DNA from 4 places in the Ruegeria sp. YTSA064 genome. Region 4 is predicted to be linked to each of the others. Evidence: riboswitches for the same ligand, from Rfam matches in the RefSeq annotation. Region 4 holds a riboswitch; each other region holds the start of a gene.
What was found. Region 4 has a riboswitch for cobalamin ahead of AC2FI7_RS11355 (DUF1636 family protein). Riboswitches for the same ligand answer to the same signal wherever they lie in the genome.
Positions count from the first base shown of each region.

Region 1 (3,290 bases), on a different contig from region 4:
AAAGGTCTCGTTTCCCATAAGTTAAACTCTTGCCTGTGCCATTATCGGACTATTGTTGATCTGTTTAGAATAGCCTCCAGAATTTGTCCAACGCAGCAAGTTCCAGGAAGAACTGGCTACCGCACCTCGGCCCCCAGGGGGGCTGATGAAAATGATGGAACTCAATATGCATTCAGCGCCAACTAATATTGAGTTAACCGCTGACTTGATCAGAACTTTCCTGCGACAATCCGAATAACCACCTCCGAACCGCAGATAACCGTGGCATCAACAAACGAAACTCTTCCTGAACGTCAGCACAATATGTTTCACCGATTCTGAGGAACCACTTCGTAACCCGGCTCTTCCGGCTCATCATCCTGCATTTCGGCGGGGAACCCCGGTGCACGGATATCCAGTCCCGTGGCGTCCTCAAGGCGTTTGATAATGTTAGGGGAAAGTTCACGGTCACCGTAGCGTGCGATTCCGTCGTCGAAGATTTCCATCATCACCGGGTTTATCTCCAGCGGCACCCCGGCGCGGTCGGCGACCTCCTGAAACAGACCGATATCCTTTTTGACCAGATCCATGGTGAATGAAATATCGCGGGACCCATTCAGAATCACTTGGCTTTCCGTTTCGTGCACAAATGATGTGCCCGACGAAATTTTGATCGCCTCATAGGTCGTGCCAAGATCCATCCCTGCGGCCTTTGCGGTCACCAAAGCCTCGGCGCAAGTGATCAGATTTGCGGTTGCCAAATAGTTTGTTAGCACCTTCAACACTGAGGCCGATCCCAAATCGCCTGTGTGCAAAACGCGGCGCCCCATCGTCGTCAGGAACGGCAGAATGCGCTCAAATGTTTCTCGATCGCAGCCTGCGAAGATCGAAATATTGCCCGTAGCCGCCCGATGACATCCGCCCGATACCGGGCAATCGACTGCAGCCCCCCCACGTTCGATCACCGAAGCACCCAATCGTTTTACTCCCGCTTCGTCGGTGGTGGACATTTCCATCCAGATCTTACCGGATGTCACTTCGGACAGCATCTCCTGCATTACCGCGTCCGAGGCGGCAGGAGATGGCAGACAGGTAATCACAGCGTCACAATCCCGCATCAATTGAGCGGGGCTTTCAGCTGCCTTCGCACCCTGCGCGACAAATCCAGACACAAGATCAGGGTTGAGGTCATGAACGGTCAGGTCAATCCCATTGCGCAGCAGCGAGCCCGACAATTTTCCGCCCACGTTTCCCAGCCCGATGAAGCCTACTTTCATATGACGCTCTCCCTGTTCGTCTTTCGATGCACATGCGAACACGCCTGTTGACCTAAGTCATGCCGTCCAGCGACCCTCAGAGGTCGCTTTTTTGCCCCTGTACGCACTGTTGAGCGAGACTCGCTTGACAAGGGGGGTAATGCTGTCCCAAGAGCCAAGTGTTGGTGTCTGCAGCAGCAGATGAAAAGGGAATGCGTCAGCGGATTTTCCGTCAAACGCAGCCGCCCCCGCGACCGTGACCGGAGAGGGTGCCCAAGCCACTGGCGAATGCCGGGAAGGCGGGACATCCGACAGAGCACTGCTCTGACATCCGCAAGCCGGGAGACCTGCCAACGCCCGAAGATGAAACCGGACGGGGTGTTCCGGTGTGGGGCTTTGATCGGCCCGCATGAAACCCCGTCCCCCACGAAGAGGATTGGGGGGATGAGAGACATGACCGAGACCACACCGGTCGAGCTGCTGGTCTGCACTACATGCCGTCGCGGCCTACCCGTCGAAGACGACGCCCAACGCCCCGGCACATTGCTGCACAAAGCGCTTGAACAGGCCGCCCTGCCCGAGGGCATCACCTTGAAAGCAGTAGAATGCCTTTCAAACTGCGATGAGGGCTGTTCTATCGTGCTGCGTGGCGGACCTGATCGCTGGACATTCGTTTACGAACACCTCAGCGAAACCGATCACGTCGAAACCATCATTGAAGGTGCCACCAAGTACCTTCAGACCGAGGACGGGCTGGTCAAATGGCGTGAACGCCCCGAACACTTCCGCAAGAATTGCGCGGCCCGTATTCCCCCGATTGGAGCCCTGAAATGAGCAATCTCGAAAAACTGCCCGTCACCGTGATCACCGGCTTTCTGGGCTCGGGCAAAACGACACTGGTCAAGCATTTGATGCAGAACCCGCAAGGCAAGCGCTTGGCTGTTGTAGTCAATGAGTTCGGCGATGTGGGTGTCGATGGCGATATCCTGAAATCCTGCGCAATCCCGGATTGCCCAGCAGAAAACATCATGGAACTGGCCAATGGCTGCATCTGCTGCACTGTGGCCGACGATTTCATTCCCACGATCGAAGCGCTTATGGCCTTGGAGCCGCGCCCCGATCACATTCTGATCGAAACCTCGGGCCTGGCTCTGCCTAAGCCGCTGCTTAAAGCGTTCGACTGGCCAGACATTCGCTCGAAAATCACAGTCGACGGCGTGATCGCTTTGGCCGATGCCGAAGCGGTTGCCGCTGGTCGGTTTGCACCCAATGTCGAAGCGGTAGACGCCCAGCGCCTCGCCGATGAGTCGATCGACCACGAGACGCCACTATCGGAAGTGTTTGAAGATCAGATCTCTTGCGCCGACATCATCCTGCTGACCAAGCCCGATCTGGCCGGTCCCGAAGGTGTCGCCAAAGCCAAAGAGGTCATCGCGGCCAAAGCCCCTCGCCCCCTACCCGTCGTCGAAGTCGCCGAAGGTGTCGTGGACGTGCGCGTTGTCTTGGGCCTTGAAGCTGCCGCCGAGGACGACATGGAAGCGCGTCCCAGCCATCATGATGGTCATCACGATCACGAGCATGACGATTTTGAAAGCATCATCGTCGAACTGCCGGAACAGACTGATCCGCTGGATCTGGTCGCCAAGATCGAACGCCTGGCAAAGGAACTGAACATCCTGCGCGTCAAAGGCTATGCCGCGGTTCAGGGCAAGCCCATGCGCCTGCTGGTACAGGCCGTCGGCTCGCGGGTACGTCATCAGTATGACCGCCCGTGGGAACCTGGTGAAGAGCGCCACTCGCGCCTTGTGGTCATCGCCGAGCATGATGATATCAAAGAGGCCGAAATCCGTGATATCCTTGTGGGTGTGACCGAGGCCGCCGAGTAAGATTCATGCACGTCGTCTTCCGCGAAAGCCACGGGTTAGAGGAAACCGAGACCCCAACCGATCTGGGCCAGAGCCCGGCGGACTTGGTGGTGCTGTCATTTTCTGACAGTGACCTTGGCGCTTTCGCGGCGGGCTGGCATCGCGGTGGCGGGCCAGACGGGCGCATGCC
Region 1 is NZ_JBXWNK010000001.1:435,468-438,757, forward strand. It holds gene AC2FI7_RS02165 (glycosyltransferase family 2 protein) at 1-18, opposite strand, end outside; gene AC2FI7_RS02170 (NAD(P)-dependent oxidoreductase) at 309-1,256, opposite strand; cobalamin riboswitch at 1,402-1,604, shown strand; gene AC2FI7_RS02175 (DUF1636 family protein) at 1,689-2,069, shown strand; gene cobW (cobalamin biosynthesis protein CobW) at 2,066-3,121, shown strand; gene cobN (cobaltochelatase subunit CobN) at 3,127-3,290, shown strand, end outside.
Region 1: another riboswitch for cobalamin. It lies ahead of AC2FI7_RS02175 (DUF1636 family protein); the one in region 4 lies ahead of AC2FI7_RS11355 (DUF1636 family protein).

Region 2 (3,290 bases), on a different contig from region 4:
GATATACCCGATGCCCCCCAAAATACTTTGCATATCGTTATGTTCGCGATAGGCGGCAATTTCTCGGCGCAGGGGGCGGGTTTCGTCGCGCACCACTTTAGCGATCGCGGCGCGTTCTTGGTCGGACAGAGACGCAACCATCACGGTTCCAACGCTTGCAAAAGTCGCAGGCTGAGCGCCGATCTCCGCAACCTCAGCGGCAACTCCCATGATTTCGGCCACCTCGTTTGCGGACATGGTCACTTCAGCCACATGGCCCGCGCCAAGATCGGCCTTGAAGGTATGCGCAACAGGTTTTGTGGGGATATACAAAAAGAACCCGTCCCCATCAGTAACGGTGCGACCTAGTTCAGCACCATCGGGGCCGTAGACGAAAACTTCCTGGTCGCTTGCCATATCGCCATTGGAGAACCCTAGCTCACCCTCGATCGCTTCGCCAGCGGGGAAAACCCCCGCGATGACCTTGTGTGCGAGGGCCGAAATCGGTGTGAGCATCAGCGTGGCAATAACAACCAGTTGTTTCATGTTAAAACCGCCTTTTTGAACAGTTCCGGTTTCACCTTGCGCGCCAACATCACGGCAAACCCCGTAAGCATGGCTTCAATGCCCATAACCGGTATATGGGCGAAAAACACCAGCTTGGCCGCAGGCAGGAACGCGTCACCGGACATCGCCAGTGAAATGGCAACAAACGCGGTTGTGGCTGCGATTGAGAACGCCCCCCCGATACCGCCCCAAATCGCCCCCTGAATGGCCGAGCCTCGGGCGATGAGGCGGCCAAAGATCATCCAGGTCAGTACCGCCGGAAGGGCAATATTCAGCGTATTTATCCCAAGCACAGTCAATCCGCCAAATCCAAAGAATACAGCCTGTAACAGCAGCCCTACAAACAAAGCCGGAAAGGCGGCCCAACCGAGCAAAAGCCCGGCCAGGCCATTCAGGATCAGATGCACAGAAGATGGGCCAATCGGCACATGAATCAGCGAAGCAACGAAGAAACTGGCTGACAGAACACCCGCTGTGGGAATGCGATCCAGATCCAGCGACCTCAGCCCCATTGCAATCCCGCCTGCAGCAGCGATCGCACCGCCGATTACGACAGGGTTCGAAAGAGCACCATCTACAATGTGCATAAGGGTTTACTCCAGATCCCAGGCGCGGATCCAGATCACGGCATCCTGGCTCAGCTCTTTACCTTCATGCTCGGTTTTCGGACCAGAGCCCAGAGCGGCGAAACCCCAGTAACCGGCTTTGGGTACACCAAAACTGAAATAGCCATTCTCGTCCGAAATCGCTACCAGCGCACCACCTGGCAGCGGTGACACCGTCGGTGCAGCGGCACCCGTGCTTTTCAGGTCAGGGGCGGCGGCGATGTATTCGATCTCAATCTCGACCCCTGCAACTGGTTTGCCCTCGCTCAGCACGCGACCCGTGAAAGTTGAGCCCGCAATGATGTTGTAGGGCTTGTTCAGCGGCAGGATTTCTGTTGCCAGACCTTGCGGCTGATCCCAGTCGGTGGGCAGTTCATTTCGGTTCAGATAGGCCTTGGTGATCTGCTGGATATAAATATCCTCAGATTCTTCGTAGTAAGGCGTAGGAACGGTCACCACCACATAGTCGCCCGAACGCTTCACCGGGACCGAGCCTTTGAACGCCTTGGCGCTGTTGTCTGGGCCGTCAAATGTGGTTTCTTCCAATGTGTCCAGCAGATCGGTTTTATTGCCGTTGTGGATCACATAGAATTCTTCCGGTTTTTCAAGCGTCATCACATGACCAGCTTCAAACGGGTGCCAGAATATCAGCTTTACCGGCACATCACCGGGTCGCTCGATCATCGTGTTTTCTGTGTATTCCATTAGGAAATGAGCGCTCGCAAACGCAGGCATCACTGCAGCAGCTGCTGCCAAAAGCAATTTCTTCAAAACTCAGTCCTTCTCAGGTCGCGCCTTCCCCGGCACATATTTGGTTTTGACTTGGGGAGGGCCCGCGTCCGTTCGTCGACCGAGACAAACAGATACAGCGTACACCCCGTCGCCGACAATGAGCACCCTTTCCGAGGGCGCGTGTTCGGCAGGTCTCCTGACTTGCGGGTCAAAGCGCTATGCTGGCCTTCCCGGGATATCCCAGTGGCATTGTCAGCCGCGCTCGCCGCTTACAGTTGCGGGGGCAGTTGCAGATTTGGCGCGAAGAGCACCGCACTACATTCCCTATTGCTTCCAGGGGAATCCCCCGGAGCCGAACATGGCGTGTTCATGCCAGAACATGCAAAGCACGGTCAACAATCGTTTCCGTCACTAAGCGGGCCATTTGCGAAATTAGAGTACCCACATTCGCTCGACCAGCATCGGATCGATCCTGACAGCTTCTTCACAGCCGTATTACAGCCATCTTATCTTGCGTCATGTCATGCATGGTGTAGCCGATACCGCCGGTGTTGTACCCTGATTGATGGCGACCCGCGAATGGCATCCAGTCGACCCGAAAAGCAGTATGATCGTTCACCATGACGGCCGTGGCGTCCAAATACCGCACGGCATGCATTGCTGTATCCAGGGATTTGGTAAAGACCGACGCCTGAAATGCAAAAGGAAGAGCGTTTGCAGCTTCGTATGCAGCACTAAGATCATCATATTCATAAACACAAACGACCGGCCCGAAGATTTCGGAGGTGGACACGCTCGCATCAGCGGGTGGGTTTAGAAGGATAGTCGGAGCATAGGTCGTTCGGCCCAGCCGTTTACCCCCTGTCATTACGCGGGCACCTCCCGCAACCGCTTCGTCTACCCATTGTTCTACTCGATCAACTTCACCCGGACGGATCAGTGGCCCACATTCCACGCTGGCGTCACGGGCATCACCCACCTTCAGCGCTGAGGCGGCTTCTGCCAACTTTCGAGCGACCGTTTCCACCATCCCTGATGGAGCAAAAACACGCTGAACCGAGACACAAACTTGACCGGAATGATAAAATCCACCCTTGGTCAACAAGGGGATCATGGCATCAATGTCGGCTGTCTCATCGATGATAACTGGCGCCGCTCCGCCGTGCTCCAACGCGCATCGCGTCCCCGGCGCCAGCTTCGAGCGCAGCATCCAACCGACACGTGCCGATCCGATGAAAGAAAAGAATCCGACACGCGCGTCCGTGATCATCCGTTCAGCTACATCATTTTGGCAAATCGTCAGATGGCACCACTCCTTTGGTAGGCCAGCCTCGTACAGGATGTCGACAAATGCTTCGCATGACAGTGGTGTATCAAGTGCCGGTTTGACGAGGACCGGGCATCCAG
Region 2 is NZ_JBXWNK010000012.1:168,832-172,121, reverse strand. It holds gene AC2FI7_RS18190 (NikL family nickel/cobalt ECF transporter subunit) at 1-525, opposite strand, end outside; gene cbiM (cobalt transporter CbiM) at 522-1,133, opposite strand; gene AC2FI7_RS18180 (DUF4198 domain-containing protein) at 1,140-1,886, opposite strand; cobalamin riboswitch at 2,053-2,255, opposite strand; gene AC2FI7_RS18175 (aldehyde dehydrogenase family protein) at 2,368-3,290, opposite strand, start outside.
Region 2: another riboswitch for cobalamin. It lies ahead of AC2FI7_RS18180 (DUF4198 domain-containing protein); the one in region 4 lies ahead of AC2FI7_RS11355 (DUF1636 family protein).

Region 3 (3,290 bases), on a different contig from region 4:
TGATCGTTCTGACCAAGTCGGACACCTGCGACAACGCAATTGCTTATGTCGAACAGGCCCAGTCACTGGCCCCGTTTCTGACAGTTTTGGCCGTAAATGCCTTGGATCAGTCCGATATCGAACAGGTCCTGTCGTGGTGCCCGAAGGGACAGACCAGCGCCCTGGTCGGATCGTCTGGCGTTGGCAAGACGACACTCGCCAACGGGATGACTGGACAGGATCAAGCCACCGCAGGCATTCGCGAAGATGATGCGCGTGGCAGGCACACAACAACAGCACGTGCGTTAAATCGAATGAGCAACGGAGGTTGGTTGATCGATACACCCGGTATGCGTGCGTTGCGCCTGCTGGACGCGCAAGAGGGTGTGGACGAGGTGTTCTCGGACATCTCGGACCTGAGCCTGAACTGTCGATTCTCTGATTGTCAGCACGACACCGAGCCCGGCTGTGCGATACAGACTTCAATCGAATCCGGTGCACTTGATCCAGCACGGCTGGACCGATGGCGCAAGCTGCGTCGCGAAGATCAGCACAATTCGGCTTCGGTGGCACAGGCACGCGCACGCGATAAAGCGTTTGGAAAAATGGTGCGCAGCGTGATGCACGAGAAAAAATCCCGCAAGGGACTTTGACCATTCTGGGCACCGGTTACCGGTGCCCAGCAGTTCAGGCGATCAACCGGGGCCAGACGGCAGCGTTTCGCCGGGCAAACGCGCCGATATGGCCGACTTCAGATAACCCGAATTCATTTGCCGAAAGCGGATGGCGCCGCGCGCCAGAACCATAGAGATCGGCAAGCCGCCAAACCGCCTCGGGGGGCACAACCTGATCATCCTCAAAGGCGAATATGTCAACTTGCTTGCCCATGTCGGCCCAGCGGTTTGCCGGCAAGGTGTTTCCGATTTCGGGTACATAGCTTTGAGGCGCTGTGCACCATTTGCGCCATTGCCAGTAAACTTGGGAAGGCAGATTTGTTCCAAAACCCAAAGCCTTTCCAGGCAAATACCCGAGCGCATGTACCGCCAGGGGCGCATGACCGTACCAGAACAACGTCGCCAAAGCGCGGTAAGGCCAAGGATGATCCCTCAGCGTTACCAGGCCGGAACAGACACATATCATCCTGTCGATCTGATCGAAATCGGGTTGGACCGGACCAAACATCCCGCCCAAAGAATGCCCGATACTCCAAAGCTTGGCCTGTGGAAACCTCCGCCGCATTTCGGTCCGTGCAGCCGGAATGTCGATCAGCGCCCAATCCGCCATGGTGACACGCGATTGCTTTTGTGAGCCTGTCAGAGAGTGACCAAAATCCCTGTAGTCATAAGTCAGGCAGGCCATGCCGTGCGCTTCTGCAAGCCAACTTGCGAAATGTTGGTAGTAATCTCGGGGCACACCGGTTGCGCCGTTGATCACAACAACTTTGTCCGGTTTTGCGACTGGATGATAGAGCCGGGCCGACAGTATTGCCGGGCCGGACTGAAACTGAATGTCCTCGGTGACAACCGCTTGCTGTGTGTCCAACATGGTGCCCTCTGAAATCAACTGAACCGATCAGTTCACCCAAGGCGCGCCGAGTCAAGGTTGACGTGGCTAGACCGTGCGTCACATGCCATGATCAATCTTCTTGACACCCGAACGATTGTACCGCTAGCGATGACGTGATGGTTCTCGCGCCCAACCGGGCCGGGATGAAAAGGGAACACGGTGCGGTTCTGCCCGGATAAACCCGGAACGAACCCAGTCCGAGACTGCCCCCGCAACTGTAAGCGGAGAGCGATGTCGAAATGCCACTGGCCTTGAAGGCCGGGAAGGTCGGCAAAGCAATGACCCGCGAGTCAGGAGACCTGCCATCAAAACGAAACTGAAACTCGGGCGGGGTGTCCGGGCAGGGCAAGACCGCATGCATGCTGTCCCTCCTGATTGATGCCCCTGCCCTGCGCGGAGGGCGCATGAATGATCTGGAAGACCAACACGCATAAATTCTCGGCAACAATTTGCCAACGGACCGGGAAAAACTGCCCCGCTTTGGCACGAATGGCACGGGCACTGGCCAATTCGGTTGGAAAAGCTGGCCCCACGACCACCGCAGGATTCGGAATCGAAGGAAGCTGCGATCTGACTCATTGCACCAGTGGATGCACCGCCCGATTTCGCTCCGGTCCGGAAGAAACCCGAGTGTTCTGTGATGCCGATTCAGACGTCGCGATCGACCATCTGGACAGCTATGCAGACCTGATGTTTGGCACGGACTCGCGCCCCATCCCTGCAGGCACCTTGTCCCGACCGCCGTGCGCAATGCTGGAAGTGTTAGCCCTGAGCGGAAACACTCGGGCGCAGGCTGAATACCGTCCGTCGGCCTGATCGCTATTCGGCTACCAGGACACTGGCAGGCGCAGTCGCCCAGCGCAGCTGCGCGTCGGTTTCAACTGCACATGGGCGTAAGGCTCGCAACCTTTTCAATGCCTCGTCCGGGTGCTCTCCACACTCGACCATCAAGCGCAATACAGCCATACCAGAGCGGCCACATCCGCCTTTGCAGTGGATTAGTACTCGGCCTCCACCCGACAATGCGTGGCGAGCAGACTCGCTGGCATCCGCCCAGCGCATATCAATGTCGTTGCAGGGTATACCGTAATCCTCGACTGGCAGATGAACCCAGCGACAAGCGCGGCTGCGAACATCGGCCCCAAAATCCCTGGCGCCATCAAGGATCATCTCGACCTCAGTGGTCATTGACAGAATAAGGCCGGGCTTCCATCCGGTAACCGCATCAAGATCACCGGAATAGTCTCCTCCTCGCCCTGGCATTGAGGTTAACGCAAGCGAGCCCCCGCCCACTTGAAGTGCATGGATAACAATCTGAGCCATTCTACGCTCCCCCCGAAACGCTGATCAGAAAATCTTTCTGGCTGGTCTTAGACTGTACGATATTAACCGCGTCGGACGGCAATCCAAAATGAAAATCCTCGCGGCTTGCTGTGGACGCGGGCAGCGGGGGCCTCTACGCTGCGGCGTAATTCGAATCCGACAGAGCAGACATGACCGATACGCCAAGCCCCGCCTACCAGGTTCTTGCCCGCAAATACCGTCCTGAAACCTTTACCGATCTGGTCGGTCAGGACGCGATGGTACGCACACTGAAAAACGCGTTCGAGGCGGACCGGATCGCCCAGGCCTTTATCATGACCGGCATTCGTGGCACCGGTAAAACAACCACAGCCCGGATCATCGCGAAGGGGATGAATTGCATCGGGCCTGATGGCGAAGGTAAACCCACCACCGAACCCTGC
Region 3 is NZ_JBXWNK010000008.1:124,703-127,992, forward strand. It holds gene rsgA (ribosome small subunit-dependent GTPase A) at 1-632, shown strand, start outside; gene AC2FI7_RS13630 (alpha/beta hydrolase family protein) at 667-1,524, opposite strand; cobalamin riboswitch at 1,646-1,866, shown strand; gene AC2FI7_RS13635 (hypothetical protein) at 1,954-2,361, shown strand; gene AC2FI7_RS13640 (protein-tyrosine phosphatase family protein) at 2,365-2,868, opposite strand; gene AC2FI7_RS13645 (DNA polymerase III subunit gamma/tau) at 3,039-3,290, shown strand, end outside.
Region 3: another riboswitch for cobalamin. It lies ahead of AC2FI7_RS13635 (hypothetical protein); the one in region 4 lies ahead of AC2FI7_RS11355 (DUF1636 family protein).

Region 4 (3,290 bases):
CACGACCAACCGTTCCGGCAACGTCTCAAACACAAGGGGTTCGCCGCAATTGTCCACGGTGACTTCCTGCGCTGCAGCGCTGCTTGCAATGGCAGTGACCAAAGCCACGGACCAGATGTGTTTCATCAATATTCTCCTGAGTTTATGTAGAAACAGTGGTTCTTCGGATATCAAGAGCCGGTATCACGCGACCCTCATGGTGAAAGCACAGATAATCCACGCCAAAGGTTTCACGGACCCGTTCGGGCGTCAGAACTTCGGCAACAGTGCCAAATCCGGTCAGGTGCGTGGATTTCATCAAAGCAACATGTGTGGCAAATTCAGGGATCATGACCAAATCGTGCACGATCATTACCACTGTGACCCCAAGATCAGCGACCAGCGATAGCATCCGCCCCTTTGCGTCCGGATCCAAATGATTTGTGGGTTCATCGAGAAACAGCAACGAGGGGTTTTGTGCCAAGGCGCGAGCAATATGAGCCCGCTGACGCTCACCCCCAGAAAGCTGAGCCATCCGCTTGTCCGCCAACATGCCTAAATGGGTGAGGTCTAATATCCGGTTCAGTTCGCGCGCATGATCTTCGGCCGAGCGATCTGCGCGTATGGGGATCTGACCCAATGCCACATAATCACGCAGTGACAGACGCCCGTCAGGAAATTCCTGCTGGCTGACAACGGCTATCATGCGGGCGCGTTCTTTTGCGGATAGGTGCTTGAGGCTTTGTCCATTCATACGCACATCCCCCAATGCCAGTGCCTCGGCACCACAGAGTAGATTCAAAAGCGTTGTTTTACCTGCCCCGTTCGGACCAGCGATCGCAAGAATAGCGCCCTCGTCCAAGGCGAACGAAACGCCTTGCAACAAGATATCTCCGTTAAGCGCGTAATATTCCAGATTTTCGGCTATCAGAAAGCTTTGCTTGGTCATAGCGCTTCCTCAAGCTCAATACGCGGCAGGCGTGAGAGAGTTTTTGTGAACAATGCCCGTGGCCGATCAGTGGCTTTTGTCCAACCATCGCCACTGCGCAGATACTGATGGGCAAATTCAACGATCGCGTCCAAATCTTTATCTGTAGAAATGTCACCAAATAGATATTGTGCTTTGCCACGGGCCTGAAAGCCGATGGTGGTTGGCCTTTCACAACCCGCCATACAATTCACAGAGCGGATCACAAATTCCCTCGGCAATTTATGCTTCAAAGCCTGGGGTACTTTGTCTGCACTTTCGCCACTTCTGCAGCTCGCGCAGACAAGAAGGATATGATCAACATTGTTCGTCATCTCGCCACCTTTATTGCGCAATTAAAGTTATTGCTATGCTATATCGTAACGTTTTGAGTATTCTGAACACCGCGTTGGGCACCCCGCGTCGGCGGTTCACGTTGTCGACAATGTATTGATCAGCGATTTTCGCATTTCTCACTCCGCTTGTTTCCAAGCGCAGACGGAAGCTGCCAGTCGTGCACACACGTGTATAACGTGCCATCAATACCTCCTTCCAGGACGCCCCGCCCCGGGTTGGTTGAACAATTGATGGCAGGTCTCCTGACTTGCGGGTCCGCGCTTGGCCAACCTTCCCGACCCTTGGGGTCAGTGGCTATTTGGCATAGCTCACCGCTTACAGTTGCGGGGGCAGTTACGGAATTGGCGCCGCGTGGCATTCCTCACCGTATTCCCTTTTCATCCCTCTGACGTATCGTTGGGAACCATCTGCTGCCTGAGTGCCCGAGATCAAGAAATGCGTCAATAACTTTCTGTCAGCATAAGTCTTCCAAGGTAAGCCAACGCAACGCTAGCGAACACGGCGCCAACCGCGCCCGTTTGGAAGTCGTAAATCGATTGATCCCACCCTACCAATTATTGACCGGTATACTTCATTCTGACGCGAAAACGGCTGTTTGAGGTCGAAAGGATTGAGGCAATAAGGCTGCCATAAGTCACTTCATTTGAAAGAAAAACCAAAAAGGGTTAATCTGCGGGCATTTAGAAGGGGTTGGCTGTCAGACATATTTGTAGAGGTTAATTATTGCCTGGGCTTGCTCGGGAAAGGGGGTTCGTTGACACATTATTTGCCAAACACTTCACCTGAAGACGTGGTTGACGATATCATCGATCAGAATTTTGAAGCGATCGCGAAGTGGAAAGGTCGAAGGTTAAGAGCGCAACATGGGCGCAGCCATGGGTGTGTCAAAGCCACTTTCACAATCCGGGACGATCTGCCGGAAAGGTTGCGCCATGGCCTTTTCGAAAAAGCAGCAAGTTATTCTGCAGCAGTTCGCTTTTCCAACGGTGCGCATCTGGATGATCGTAAAACCGATGCCCATGGAATGGCGGTCAAACTATTTGATGTGCCGGGCACCAAACTGATCGACGTCGAGGCGCTTTCACAACTCAACATCTCGCAAATCAGCGATGAGTTCGACTTTGTTCTTGTCGATCGGGACACTTTCCCCAGTTACCTTTCCGACGATTATGAACGGCTAAGCAGCCTGATCGCCACGCTGCAAGCCCTACAGCACGCGTCAAATAAGCGTCGCAGCTGGTCATTGAAGCTGATCACTCGAGGGTTGGTGGCCCTGTTTCACGCATTTGCCACACAAAAAGGCAGGCGACGTCTTCAGACTGCGAGCGATTTTGCCTCGAACTACATGCAGTCGCCATTCGAGGCGCATTTCTGGTCAACGACGCCCTATCGGCTGGGGACTGACCTGACAGTACGATACCTCGCCCGCAGCGTTCGACATAAGGTAGCAACTAAACCGGTGGACGAGCATGACGGCATCAGCCGGAAACTCCGTCAGGACGTCGCCGGTGACGGCAATCGATTTGAGTTCTGTATAATCGAACCACCGCGTAATGATGGCGACTTCGATCCGCTCGACAACCGCGTCCGATGGGCCTGCGATCCACAGCCAGACGCACCACTTGACCCGTTTCATCGCACGGTTACACCCATCGCAGATATTACCATCGAAAGAGATGCAGAATTTGATCCGCTCGATGGTGATACCCTTTCATTTTCGCCATGGCGTGTGACCGCCGAGCACAAACCTCTGGGTCCGATCAACGAAATCCGGCTTAAGACTTACCTCAGCCTCGCGCGCGCCCGTTTTCCAAACCGATGATCAATTGGAGCCATTTAGATGCTGAATATTGATGATCTTATCAATCTTGGGTTCAAGATCGCACCACGCACGACAAGCTATATCTCAGCCATGAGGCTTGCGAATGCAGCGCGGGTGCACCGGCCGCGACCCTATACATTGTGTGCGGACTATACCAGCTGGCCG
Region 4 is NZ_JBXWNK010000006.1:261,498-264,787, forward strand. It holds gene AC2FI7_RS11345 (ABC transporter substrate-binding protein) at 1-126, opposite strand, end outside; gene AC2FI7_RS11350 (ABC transporter ATP-binding protein) at 143-928, opposite strand; gene AC2FI7_RS11355 (DUF1636 family protein) at 925-1,281, opposite strand; cobalamin riboswitch at 1,519-1,726, opposite strand; gene AC2FI7_RS11360 (catalase family protein) at 2,058-3,125, shown strand; gene AC2FI7_RS11365 (peroxidase family protein) at 3,144-3,290, shown strand, end outside.